One region of the Bacillus atrophaeus genome, then DNA from elsewhere that is predicted to be linked to it. Evidence: a T-box and tRNA genes for the amino acid it is inferred to sense, from the RefSeq annotation. Region 1 holds a T-box; the other regions hold tRNA genes.
What was found. A T-box is a leader RNA that pairs with one kind of tRNA and senses whether it is charged. The one in region 1 lies ahead of ileS (isoleucine--tRNA ligase), so its partner is inferred to be a tRNA-Ile.

Region 1 (4,420 bases):
GTGTCTACGCGGAGGCGCAGGAAATAGCTGATCATTTAAAAAACAGACGCGCAGTTGTCGTCAACCTGCAGCGAATTCAGCATGACCAGGCGAAAAGGATTGTTGATTTTTTAAGCGGGACGGTTTATGCCATCGGCGGCGATATTCAAAGAATCGGATCGGATATTTTCCTTTGCACGCCTGACAATGTAGATGTATCAGGGACGATTTCTGAGCTTATGTCTGAAGACGAACATCAGAGGTGGTAAAGCGCAGATGATCCTTTATCAAATTTTTTCAGTTTTAAGCTTATTAATATCTGTTTATTCATGGGCTCTGATCATTTATATTTTCATGTCCTGGGTTCCGAATGCGAGGGAATCTTCAATCGGACGATTTTTAGCGAATATTTGCGAGCCGTATCTTGAACCATTCAGAAAAATCATTCCCCCGATTGCTATGCTGGATATCTCTCCGATCGTGGCGATTATCGTGCTGCGATTTGCGACCGGCGGCTTATGGGGTCTTTACCGAATGATTGCAATGTATACGTAAGCGACAGTTTGATAGAGGCTTGGCAGCAGCCAAGCCTCTTTACATAGAAGGGAAAGACGATGAGCGATATTTATCAGCATTTCAGAAAAGAGGAGCAGCCTTTTATTGATCAGGCGCTTGAATGGAAAAGAATCGTCCAGGAGCAGTACAGGATGAAACTGACCGATTTTTTGGATCCGCGTGAGCAGGTAATCGCTGCCTCTGTTATAGGACAAGCAGATTCTGTAGGGCTCGCCTTGTTCGGCGGCTATGACGGAGCTGAACGGAAAAGGGCTCTTTTATACCCTGATTATGCCAATCCGGAGGAAGCGGATTTTGGCCTGCAAGCGTTTGAGGTCCACTATCCTGAGAAATTTGTCAGCATTGATCATAGATCCTTGCTGGGCTCTTTAATGGGAATTGGCTTAAAGCGGCAAAAGTTTGGGGATTTGGTGTTTGCAGAGTCGGCTGTGCAATTGATCGTCACGGCTGAAACGGCGGATTTTGTCGCAGGTCAGCTCACCCAGGCGGGCAAGGCCAAAGTCAATCTTGAGAAAATTAGTTTGTCAGACCTTCAAATCCCCGCTCGTGATGTCGAAATAAGGGATGACACAGTTTCTTCTTTAAGGCTCGATGCCGTTTGCGCTTCAATGAGCAGGCAGTCACGGCAAAAAGCGCTGGCACTTGTGAAAAACGGCCTGGTCAAGGTGAATTGGAAGGTAGTAGAAGACCCATCCTATCAGCTTGCGGAGGGAGATATGCTTTCCATCAGAGGATTCGGCCGATCCAGTTTAACCAAAATTGAAGGAAAAACGAAAAAAGACAAATGGAGAGTCACATTTGAAAAACAAAAATGAGTCGATTTTTCAGTTTTTTTCTCCATCTGTGCGAAATTTGCTTTATAATGTGAACTAGATAACTGTACTGAAATGTAAAAATGGAGGTGGCATTATGCCATTAACGCCAAATGATATCCACAACAAGACTTTTACAAAAAGCTTTCGCGGATATGACGAAGATGAAGTAAATGAATTCCTCATGCAAGTCAGAAAAGATTATGAAATTGTTCTCCGTAAAAAAACGGAACTTGAAGCAAAAGTAAACGAGCTTGATGAACGAATCGGGCACTTTGCGAATATTGAAGAAACGCTTAATAAATCAATCCTGGTTGCTCAAGAAGCTGCGGAAGATGTAAAGCGCAATTCACAAAAAGAAGCAAAGCTGATCGTTCGGGAAGCAGAAAAGAACGCAGATCGCATTATCAACGAATCTTTGTCAAAATCAAGAAAAATCGCTATGGAAATCGAAGAGCTGAAAAAGCAGTCTAAAGTGTTCAGAACACGTTTCCAAATGCTGATCGAAGCCCAGCTTGACCTTCTGAAGAACGATGATTGGGATCATCTTCTTGAATACGAAGTGGACGCGGTGTTTGAGGAAAAGGAATAATTCTCTGATTTTCTTGACATTTTCTCAGCTTGTCGAATATAATACGTTCATAAATTCAGATGAAAAGACGATTGAAAGGGACAGTCATGTTTCACTTTGGCTTTTGAAGCGACTCGGGGATGGTGTAAGCCTGAGACAGCCGGAGACATGTAGATCAGCCCTTAAGTTTCCTTTCTGAACTGACAGTAAGAAAGGACGTTCCATCACGTTACGATGCTCGAGAGGAAGAAGCGTGTGTTTCCCGTTTCTTCTAAAAGGGTGGTACCGCGAGATAAGCTTTCTCGTCCCTTATGGGATGAGAGGGCTTTTTTTTATTTTCTGAAAAAATTTGTTTGATGGAGGAATGGAAATGGATTACAAAGATACGCTCTTGATGCCAAAGACAGATTTCCCGATGAGAGGGAATTTGCCAAACCGCGAACCTGAGATGCAAAAACAATGGGAAGAACAGGACATTTACCGTCTTGTACAAGAACGGACAAAGGATCGCCCGAAATTTGTTCTGCATGACGGACCTCCGTACGCAAACGGCGATATTCATATGGGCCACGCCCTCAATAAAATCTTGAAAGATTTTATCGTCCGTTATAAATCAATGAGCGGCTACAATGCGCCTTACGTACCCGGGTGGGATACACACGGTCTGCCGATCGAAACGGCGTTAACGAAAAACAAAAAAGTAAAGCGTAAGGAAATGTCAGTTGCTGAATTCCGAAAGCTGTGTGAAGAATATGCTTGGCAGCAAATTGAAGGCCAGCGTGAGCAATTCAAACGTCTCGGTGTCCGCGGCGACTGGGAAAACCCATATGTAACGTTAAAACCGGAATACGAAGCACAGCAGATCCGTGTTTTTGGCGAGATGGCGAAACGCGGCTACATTTATAAAGGACTGAAACCGGTTAACTGGTCACCTTCAAGTGAATCGGCTTTGGCTGAAGCGGAGATCGAATATCAAGATAAACGCTCTGCATCCATTTACGTTGCTTTTGCTGTAAAAGACGGAAAAGGCGTGCTTGAAAACGGAGAACGCATCATCATTTGGACAACAACGCCTTGGACGATCCCGGCAAACCTTGGGATTTCGGTGCATCCTGATCTTGAATACAGCGTGATTTCAGTCGGTGGCGACCGTTTTGTCGCAGCAAGTGCGTTGGTTGAAAATGTAGCTTCAGCTTGCGGGTTTGAACAGTATGAAGTCTTAAAGACGTTGAAAGGTAAAGAACTCGAGAATATTGTTGCGGAACACCCGCTTTATGGCAGAGATTCTCTCGTTATGCTTGGCGACCACGTGACGACAGATGCCGGAACAGGCTGTGTTCATACAGCGCCGGGTCACGGGGAAGATGACTTTATCGTTGGCCAAAAATACGGCTTAGACGTGCTTTGCCCGGTTGATGAAAAAGGTGTTATGACAAGCGAAGCGCCTGGTTTTGAAGGTATGTTCTATGATGATGCAAACAAAGCAATCACTCAGCAGCTTGAAGAAAAAGGCGCGTTAATGAATCTTGAATTCATTACGCACTCTTATCCGCATGATTGGAGAACGAAAAAGCCGACAATCTTCAGAGCGACCGCGCAATGGTTTGCATCCATTAAAGATTTCAGAACAGACCTGCTTGACGCGATTAAAGAAACAAAATGGGTTCCTGAATGGGGCGAACAGCGCTTGCACAATATGGTGCGTGACCGCGGAGACTGGTGTATTTCCAGACAGCGCGCATGGGGCGTTCCGATCCCGGTATTCTATGCTGAAAATGGCGAGCCGATCATTACAGATGAAACAATCGAGCATGTATCCGCACTATTCAGAGAGCACGGTTCTAACATTTGGTTTGAAAAAGAAGCGAAAGATCTTCTTCCAGAAGGGTTTACACACGCTGGCAGCCCGAACGGCAAGTTTACCAAAGAACAGGATATTATGGATGTTTGGTTTGATTCAGGTTCCTCCCATCAGGCGGTGCTTGAAGAACGCGACGATCTTGTCCGTCCGGCTGACCTTTACCTTGAAGGCTCAGACCAATATCGCGGCTGGTTCAACTCATCGCTTTCAACCGCAGTTGCCGTAACAGGCCAAGCGCCTTACAAAGGTGTTTTAAGCCATGGATTTGCTCTTGACGGAGAAGGCCGCAAGATGAGTAAATCAATCGGAAACGTCGTAGTTCCTGCTAAAGTAATGAAGCAGCTTGGAGCCGATATTTTAAGATTATGGGTATCTTCTGTCGATTATCAGGCTGACGTTCGTGTATCTGACGCGATTTTAAAGCAAGTCGCCGAAGTATACAGAAAAATCCGCAACACGTTCCGTTTCCTGCATGGCAACCTGTTTGATTTTGACCCGAAAGCCAATGCCGTTGCTGTAGAAGATCTTCGTGAAGTGGATCAATATATCTTGGTGAAACTGAACAAACTGATTGATAAAGTGAAAAAAGCGTACGATGTATATGAATTTGCGGTTGTTTAC
Region 2 (4,420 bases), 1.7 Mb from region 1:
AGCGCTCCTCTTAACCTTCCAGCACCGGGCAGGCGTCAGCCCCTATACTTCGCCTTACGGCTTCGCAGAGACCTGTGTTTTTGCTAAACAGTCGCCTGGGCCTATTCACTGCGGCTCTCTCGGGCTTGCACCCTAACAGAGCACCCCTTCTCCCGAAGTTACGGGGTCATTTTGCCGAGTTCCTTAACGAGAGTTCTCTCGATCACCTTAGGATTCTCTCCTCGCCTACCTGTGTCGGTTTGCGGTACGGGCACCTCTCACCTCGCTAGAGGCTTTTCTTGGCAGTGTGGAATCAGGAACTTCGCTACTATAATTCGCTCGCCATCACAGCTCAGCCTTATGGGAAACGGATTTGCCTATTTCCCAGCCTAACTGCTTGGACGCGGATATCCAATACCGCGCTTACCCTATCCTCCTGCGTCCCCCCATTGCTCAAATGGTGAGGAGGTGGTACAGGAATATCAACCTGTTGTCCATCGCCTACGCCTTTCGGCCTCGGCTTAGGTCCCGACTTACCCTGAGCGGACGAGCCTTCCTCAGGAAACCTTAGGCATTCGGTGGAGGGGATTCTCACCCCTCTTTCGCTACTCATACCGGCATTCTCACTTCTAAGCGCTCCACCAGTCCTTCCGGTCTGGCTTCACAGCCCTTAGAACGCTCTCCTACCACTGTTCGAAGAACAGTCCGCAGCTTCGGTGATACGTTTAGCCCCGGTACATTTTCGGCGCAGAGTCACTCGACCAGTGAGCTATTACGCACTCTTTAAATGGTGGCTGCTTCTAAGCCAACATCCTGGTTGTCTAAGCAACTCCACATCCTTTTCCACTTAACGTATACTTTGGGACCTTAGCTGGCGGTCTGGGCTGTTTCCCTTTCGACTACGGATCTTATCACTCGCAGTCTGACTCCTAAGGATAAGTCATTGGCATTCGGAGTTTGACTGAATTCGGTAACCCGGTAGGGGCCCCTAGTCCAATCAGTGCTCTACCTCCAAGACTCTTACCTTAAGGCTAGCCCTAAAGCTATTTCGGAGAGAACCAGCTATCTCCAGGTTCGATTGGCATTTCACCCCTACCCACACCTCATCCCCGCACTTTTCAACGTGCGTGGGTTCGGGCCTCCATTCAGTGTTACCTGAACTTCACCCTGGACATGGGTAGATCACCTGGTTTCGGGTCTACGACCACGTACTCATGCGCCCTATTCAGACTCGCTTTCGCTGCGGCTCCGCATCTTCTGCTTAACCTTGCACGGGATCGTAACTCGCCGGTTCATTCTACAAAAGGCACGCCATCACCCGTTAACGGGCTCTGACTACTTGTAGGCACACGGTTTCAGGATCTGTTTCACTCCCCTTCCGGGGTGCTTTTCACCTTTCCCTCACGGTACTGGTTCACTATCGGTCACTAGGGAGTATTTAGCCTTGGGAGATGGTCCTCCCGGATTCCGACGGAATTTCACGTGTTCCGCCGTACTCAGGATCCACTCTGGAGAGAACGAAGTTTTGACTACAGGGCTGTTACCTGCTATGGCGGGCCTTTCCAGACCTCTTCATCTACCTCGTTCCTTTGTAACTCCGTATAGAGTGTCCTACAACCCCAAGAGGCAAGCCTCTTGGTTTGGGCTGATCCCGTTTCGCTCGCCGCTACTCAGGGAATCGCATTTGCTTTCTCTTCCTCCGGGTACTTAGATGTTTCAGTTCCCCGGGTCTGCCTTCTCATATCCTATGTATTCAGATATGGATACCACTCCATTACGAGTGGTGGGTTTCCCCATTCGGAAATCTCCGGATCAAAGCTTGCTTACAGCTCCCCGAAGCATATCGGTGTTCGTCCCGTCCTTCATCGGCTCCTAGTGCCAAGGCATCCACCGTGCGCCCTTTCTAACTTAACCGTTAAAAAAGAATCACTACAGTAATTCTTGGTCTTACTTTTGAATGTGATGTCTTACTTATCGTTATCTAGTTTTCAAAGAACACGTTGGTGGAGCCTAGCGGGATCGAACCGCTGACCTCCTGCGTGCAAGGCAGGCGCTCTCCCAGCTGAGCTAAGGCCCCATTCGGATAAGATGGTGGGCCTGAGTGGACTCGAACCACCGACCTCACGCTTATCAGGCGTGCGCTCTAACCAGCTGAGCTACAGGCCCATCTTCCATATAAAAGGAACAAAGTTCCTTCAAAACTAAACAAGACAGGGAACGTACTGTTTATAAGACCCAAGGTCTTATATTCCGTTAAATATCCTTAGAAAGGAGGTGATCCAGCCGCACCTTCCGATACGGCTACCTTGTTACGACTTCACCCCAATCATCTGTCCCACCTTCGGCGGCTGGCTCCATAAAGGTTACCTCACCGACTTCGGGTGTTACAAACTCTCGTGGTGTGACGGGCGGTGTGTACAAGGCCCGGGAACGTATTCACCGCGGCATGCTGATCCGCGATTACTAGCGATTCCAGCTTCACGCAGTCGAGTTGCAGACTGCGATCCGAACTGAGAACAGATTTGTGGGATTGGCTTAACCTCGCGGTCTCGCTGCCCTTTGTTCTGTCCATTGTAGCACGTGTGTAGCCCAGGTCATAAGGGGCATGATGATTTGACGTCATCCCCACCTTCCTCCGGTTTGTCACCGGCAGTCACCTTAGAGTGCCCAACTGAATGCTGGCAACTAAGATCAAGGGTTGCGCTCGTTGCGGGACTTAACCCAACATCTCACGACACGAGCTGACGACAACCATGCACCACCTGTCACTCTGCCCCCGAAGGGGAAGCCCTATCTCTAGGGGTGTCAGAGGATGTCAAGACCTGGTAAGGTTCTTCGCGTTGCTTCGAATTAAACCACATGCTCCACCGCTTGTGCGGGCCCCCGTCAATTCCTTTGAGTTTCAGTCTTGCGACCGTACTCCCCAGGCGGAGTGCTTAATGCGTTAGCTGCAGCACTAAGGGGCGGAAACCCCCTAACACTTAGCACTCATCGTTTACGGCGTGGACTACCAGGGTATCTAATCCTGTTCGCTCCCCACGCTTTCGCTCCTCAGCGTCAGTTACAGACCAGAGAGTCGCCTTCGCCACTGGTGTTCCTCCACATCTCTACGCATTTCACCGCTACACGTGGAATTCCACTCTCCTCTTCTGCACTCAAGTTCCCCAGTTTCCAATGACCCTCCCCGGTTGAGCCGGGGGCTTTCACATCAGACTTAAGAAACCGCCTGCGAGCCCTTTACGCCCAATAATTCCGGACAACGCTTGCCACCTACGTATTACCGCGGCTGCTGGCACGTAGTTAGCCGTGGCTTTCTGGTTAGGTACCGTCAAGGTGCCGCCCTATTTGAACGGCACTTGTTCTTCCCTAACAACAGAGCTTTACGATCCGAAAACCTTCATCACTCACGCGGCGTTGCTCCGTCAGACTTTCGTCCATTGCGGAAGATTCCCTACTGCTGCCTCCCGTAGGAGTCTGGGCCGTGTCTCAGTCCCAGTGTGGCCGATCACCCTCTCAGGTCGGCTACGCATCGTTGCCTTGGTGAGCCATTACCTCACCAACTAGCTAATGCGCCGCGGGTCCATCTGTAAGTGGTAGCCGAAGCCACCTTTTATGTTTGAACCATGCGGTTCAAACAAGCATCCGGTATTAGCCCCGGTTTCCCGGAGTTATCCCAGTCTTACAGGCAGGTTACCCACGTGTTACTCACCCGTCCGCCGCTAACATCAGGGAGCAAGCTCCCATCTGTCCGCTCGACTTGCATGTATTAGGCACGCCGCCAGCGTTCGTCCTGAGCCAGGATCAAACTCTCCGATAAAGTAGTTTGACTGACTACGCACATCGCTGTGCGATTTTTATGTTAAAACTTTGAATTAACAGGTACGTTTTGTCTTGTTTAGTTTTCAAAGAACTTTGTGTGCCGCTCTTGAAGCGACCATTTAATCATAACATTTCGAATTGTCTGGGTCAATACTTTTTTAAAAAAAGTTTTTGACGCCTGTGCCTTTCTTAAAAGACAACAGAATGAATTATATCATACTTATTCAGACTGTCAAAGACTTTTTTTATTTCTTATTGAACCTTGTTTATCTGTTTATAAAAAAAGAGGCAGCCTTTGATCGGCTGCCTCTTTTTTATTCTTCTTCCGGCTCATCTTCTTCTTGAGTCTCGTCATTCTTTTCTACTAATGCTACTGTGGCCACATGTTCTTGTTCGCCCATACGGATGAGACGAACTCCTTGAGTTACACGGCCTGTAATAGAGATATCTTCAATATCCATTCTGATCAGCACACCGCTTGCTGTGATGATCATCAGGTCTTCTTCCCCTTTAGTCGCCTTCACCGTAACCAATCGGCCATTGTTTTCTGTAATCTTACATGTTTTAAGTCCCTTGCCTCCGCGGCTCTGGGTTCTGTAATCTTCAGCCGGAGTACGTTTGC
Region 3 (4,420 bases), 1.7 Mb from region 1:
TTCTCCCGAAGTTACGGGGTCATTTTGCCGAGTTCCTTAACGAGAGTTCTCTCGATCACCTTAGGATTCTCTCCTCGCCTACCTGTGTCGGTTTGCGGTACGGGCACCTCTCACCTCGCTAGAGGCTTTTCTTGGCAGTGTGGAATCAGGAACTTCGCTACTATAATTCGCTCGCCATCACAGCTCAGCCTTATGGGAAACGGATTTGCCTATTTCCCAGCCTAACTGCTTGGACGCGGATATCCAATACCGCGCTTACCCTATCCTCCTGCGTCCCCCCATTGCTCAAATGGTGAGGAGGTGGTACAGGAATATCAACCTGTTGTCCATCGCCTACGCCTTTCGGCCTCGGCTTAGGTCCCGACTTACCCTGAGCGGACGAGCCTTCCTCAGGAAACCTTAGGCATTCGGTGGAGGGGATTCTCACCCCTCTTTCGCTACTCATACCGGCATTCTCACTTCTAAGCGCTCCACCAGTCCTTCCGGTCTGGCTTCACAGCCCTTAGAACGCTCTCCTACCACTGTTCGAAGAACAGTCCGCAGCTTCGGTGATACGTTTAGCCCCGGTACATTTTCGGCGCAGAGTCACTCGACCAGTGAGCTATTACGCACTCTTTAAATGGTGGCTGCTTCTAAGCCAACATCCTGGTTGTCTAAGCAACTCCACATCCTTTTCCACTTAACGTATACTTTGGGACCTTAGCTGGCGGTCTGGGCTGTTTCCCTTTCGACTACGGATCTTATCACTCGCAGTCTGACTCCTAAGGATAAGTCATTGGCATTCGGAGTTTGACTGAATTCGGTAACCCGGTAGGGGCCCCTAGTCCAATCAGTGCTCTACCTCCAAGACTCTTACCTTAAGGCTAGCCCTAAAGCTATTTCGGAGAGAACCAGCTATCTCCAGGTTCGATTGGCATTTCACCCCTACCCACACCTCATCCCCGCACTTTTCAACGTGCGTGGGTTCGGGCCTCCATTCAGTGTTACCTGAACTTCACCCTGGACATGGGTAGATCACCTGGTTTCGGGTCTACGACCACGTACTCATGCGCCCTATTCAGACTCGCTTTCGCTGCGGCTCCGCATCTTCTGCTTAACCTTGCACGGGATCGTAACTCGCCGGTTCATTCTACAAAAGGCACGCCATCACCCGTTAACGGGCTCTGACTACTTGTAGGCACACGGTTTCAGGATCTGTTTCACTCCCCTTCCGGGGTGCTTTTCACCTTTCCCTCACGGTACTGGTTCACTATCGGTCACTAGGGAGTATTTAGCCTTGGGAGATGGTCCTCCCGGATTCCGACGGAATTTCACGTGTTCCGCCGTACTCAGGATCCACTCTGGAGAGAACGAAGTTTTGACTACAGGGCTGTTACCTGCTATGGCGGGCCTTTCCAGACCTCTTCATCTACCTCGTTCCTTTGTAACTCCGTATAGAGTGTCCTACAACCCCAAGAGGCAAGCCTCTTGGTTTGGGCTGATCCCGTTTCGCTCGCCGCTACTCAGGGAATCGCATTTGCTTTCTCTTCCTCCGGGTACTTAGATGTTTCAGTTCCCCGGGTCTGCCTTCTCATATCCTATGTATTCAGATATGGATACCACTCCATTACGAGTGGTGGGTTTCCCCATTCGGAAATCTCCGGATCAAAGCTTGCTTACAGCTCCCCGAAGCATATCGGTGTTCGTCCCGTCCTTCATCGGCTCCTAGTGCCAAGGCATCCACCGTGCGCCCTTTCTAACTTAACCGTTAAAAAAGAATCACTACAGTAATTCTTGGTCTTACTTTTGAATGTGATGTCTTACTTATCGTTATCTAGTTTTCAAAGAACACGTTGGTGGAGCCTAGCGGGATCGAACCGCTGACCTCCTGCGTGCAAGGCAGGCGCTCTCCCAGCTGAGCTAAGGCCCCATTCGGATAAGATGGTGGGCCTGAGTGGACTCGAACCACCGACCTCACGCTTATCAGGCGTGCGCTCTAACCAGCTGAGCTACAGGCCCATCTTCCATATAAAAGGAACAAAGTTCCTTCAAAACTAAACAAGACAGGGAACGTACTGTTTATAAGACCCAAGGTCTTATATTCCGTTAAATATCCTTAGAAAGGAGGTGATCCAGCCGCACCTTCCGATACGGCTACCTTGTTACGACTTCACCCCAATCATCTGTCCCACCTTCGGCGGCTGGCTCCATAAAGGTTACCTCACCGACTTCGGGTGTTACAAACTCTCGTGGTGTGACGGGCGGTGTGTACAAGGCCCGGGAACGTATTCACCGCGGCATGCTGATCCGCGATTACTAGCGATTCCAGCTTCACGCAGTCGAGTTGCAGACTGCGATCCGAACTGAGAACAGATTTGTGGGATTGGCTTAACCTCGCGGTCTCGCTGCCCTTTGTTCTGTCCATTGTAGCACGTGTGTAGCCCAGGTCATAAGGGGCATGATGATTTGACGTCATCCCCACCTTCCTCCGGTTTGTCACCGGCAGTCACCTTAGAGTGCCCAACTGAATGCTGGCAACTAAGATCAAGGGTTGCGCTCGTTGCGGGACTTAACCCAACATCTCACGACACGAGCTGACGACAACCATGCACCACCTGTCACTCTGCCCCCGAAGGGGAAGCCCTATCTCTAGGGGTGTCAGAGGATGTCAAGACCTGGTAAGGTTCTTCGCGTTGCTTCGAATTAAACCACATGCTCCACCGCTTGTGCGGGCCCCCGTCAATTCCTTTGAGTTTCAGTCTTGCGACCGTACTCCCCAGGCGGAGTGCTTAATGCGTTAGCTGCAGCACTAAGGGGCGGAAACCCCCTAACACTTAGCACTCATCGTTTACGGCGTGGACTACCAGGGTATCTAATCCTGTTCGCTCCCCACGCTTTCGCTCCTCAGCGTCAGTTACAGACCAGAGAGTCGCCTTCGCCACTGGTGTTCCTCCACATCTCTACGCATTTCACCGCTACACGTGGAATTCCACTCTCCTCTTCTGCACTCAAGTTCCCCAGTTTCCAATGACCCTCCCCGGTTGAGCCGGGGGCTTTCACATCAGACTTAAGAAACCGCCTGCGAGCCCTTTACGCCCAATAATTCCGGACAACGCTTGCCACCTACGTATTACCGCGGCTGCTGGCACGTAGTTAGCCGTGGCTTTCTGGTTAGGTACCGTCAAGGTGCCGCCCTATTTGAACGGCACTTGTTCTTCCCTAACAACAGAGCTTTACGATCCGAAAACCTTCATCACTCACGCGGCGTTGCTCCGTCAGACTTTCGTCCATTGCGGAAGATTCCCTACTGCTGCCTCCCGTAGGAGTCTGGGCCGTGTCTCAGTCCCAGTGTGGCCGATCACCCTCTCAGGTCGGCTACGCATCGTTGCCTTGGTGAGCCATTACCTCACCAACTAGCTAATGCGCCGCGGGTCCATCTGTAAGTGGTAGCCGAAGCCACCTTTTATGTTTGAACCATGCGGTTCAAACAAGCATCCGGTATTAGCCCCGGTTTCCCGGAGTTATCCCAGTCTTACAGGCAGGTTACCCACGTGTTACTCACCCGTCCGCCGCTAACATCAGGGAGCAAGCTCCCATCTGTCCGCTCGACTTGCATGTATTAGGCACGCCGCCAGCGTTCGTCCTGAGCCAGGATCAAACTCTCCGATAAAGTAGTTTGACTGACTACGCACATCGCTGTGCGATTTTTATGTTAAAACTTTGAATTAACAGGTACGTTTTGTCTTGTTTAGTTTTCAAAGAACTTTGTGTGCCGCTCTTGAAGCGACTTGATAATCATAACACGTTTTCTCGCTCGTCGTCAACAACTTTTTTCAACTTCTTTTTCAAAAGTTCGTTTCGTTATCAGCGACGTATATTAGAATAACATCTTGATATAATAAAGTCAACTTATATTTTGAATTAAATAATGAAGTGTTTAATCACTACTAATGCAGCCACTCCCGGTATACCAAGAATTCCGCTGACACCAGTGGTTACTATATTAATAGGTACATGAATACCGAGGCTGCCGCCAAACATATTCACACATACTAAAAGCAAAGCTCCCACCACAAACTTTACCGCAGTAATACCGATCCATCTTAATGGTTTAGCCGGCGCTCCCGATAAAAACAGCAGAACAATTAAACCTAAAATTATCCCTATAATGAAAATTGACTCCATGAATCTTCTCAGCTCCTTCGCTTGTTCTAGTACAAGCTTATGAGAAGATCCAGGAGAATAGACCACTTACTTCCACCCGCTGATTCTCAGGTTTCTTTGCTTAGCTTCTCTTAAATAAAAGAAATACTTTGCCTCCGCCATTTTCAACTCATTCAATACCTCAGCTGACGGTTCCACACTTTTTTCGACAAGCCTCTTTTGCCTGCCCCATTCTTCTTTTTGTTTGAAGAGCTGTTCGATTAATTTTTCATCAAAC

Region 2: it encodes a tRNA-Ile, which carries the amino acid that the T-box ahead of ileS (isoleucine--tRNA ligase) is inferred to sense. The anticodon was not compared.
Region 3: it encodes a tRNA-Ile, which carries the amino acid that the T-box ahead of ileS (isoleucine--tRNA ligase) is inferred to sense. The anticodon was not compared.

Annotation. Positions count from the first base shown of each region.
Region 1 covers NZ_CP154443.1:2,965,056-2,969,475, forward strand. Annotated here, with positions in the region: gene sepF (cell division protein SepF) at 1-248, shown strand, start outside; gene AAHT65_RS15130 (YggT family protein) at 256-534, shown strand; gene AAHT65_RS15135 (RNA-binding protein) at 594-1,370, shown strand; gene divIVA (septum site-determining protein DivIVA) at 1,465-1,959, shown strand; T-box leader at 2,021-2,251, shown strand; gene ileS (isoleucine--tRNA ligase) at 2,309-4,420, shown strand, end outside.
Region 2 covers NZ_CP154443.1:1,267,158-1,271,577, reverse strand. Annotated here, with positions in the region: rRNA gene AAHT65_RS06520 (23S ribosomal RNA) at 1-1,893, opposite strand, end outside; tRNA gene AAHT65_RS06515 (tRNA-Ala) at 1,981-2,056, opposite strand; tRNA gene AAHT65_RS06510 (tRNA-Ile) at 2,069-2,145, opposite strand; rRNA gene AAHT65_RS06505 (16S ribosomal RNA) at 2,247-3,796, opposite strand; gene gyrA (DNA topoisomerase (ATP-hydrolyzing) subunit A) at 4,113-4,420, opposite strand, start outside.
Region 3 covers NZ_CP154443.1:1,287,583-1,292,002, reverse strand. Annotated here, with positions in the region: rRNA gene AAHT65_RS06635 (23S ribosomal RNA) at 1-1,746, opposite strand, end outside; tRNA gene AAHT65_RS06630 (tRNA-Ala) at 1,834-1,909, opposite strand; tRNA gene AAHT65_RS06625 (tRNA-Ile) at 1,922-1,998, opposite strand; rRNA gene AAHT65_RS06620 (16S ribosomal RNA) at 2,100-3,649, opposite strand; gene AAHT65_RS06615 (pro-sigmaK processing inhibitor BofA family protein) at 3,901-4,164, opposite strand; gene AAHT65_RS06610 (YaaL family protein) at 4,231-4,420, opposite strand, start outside.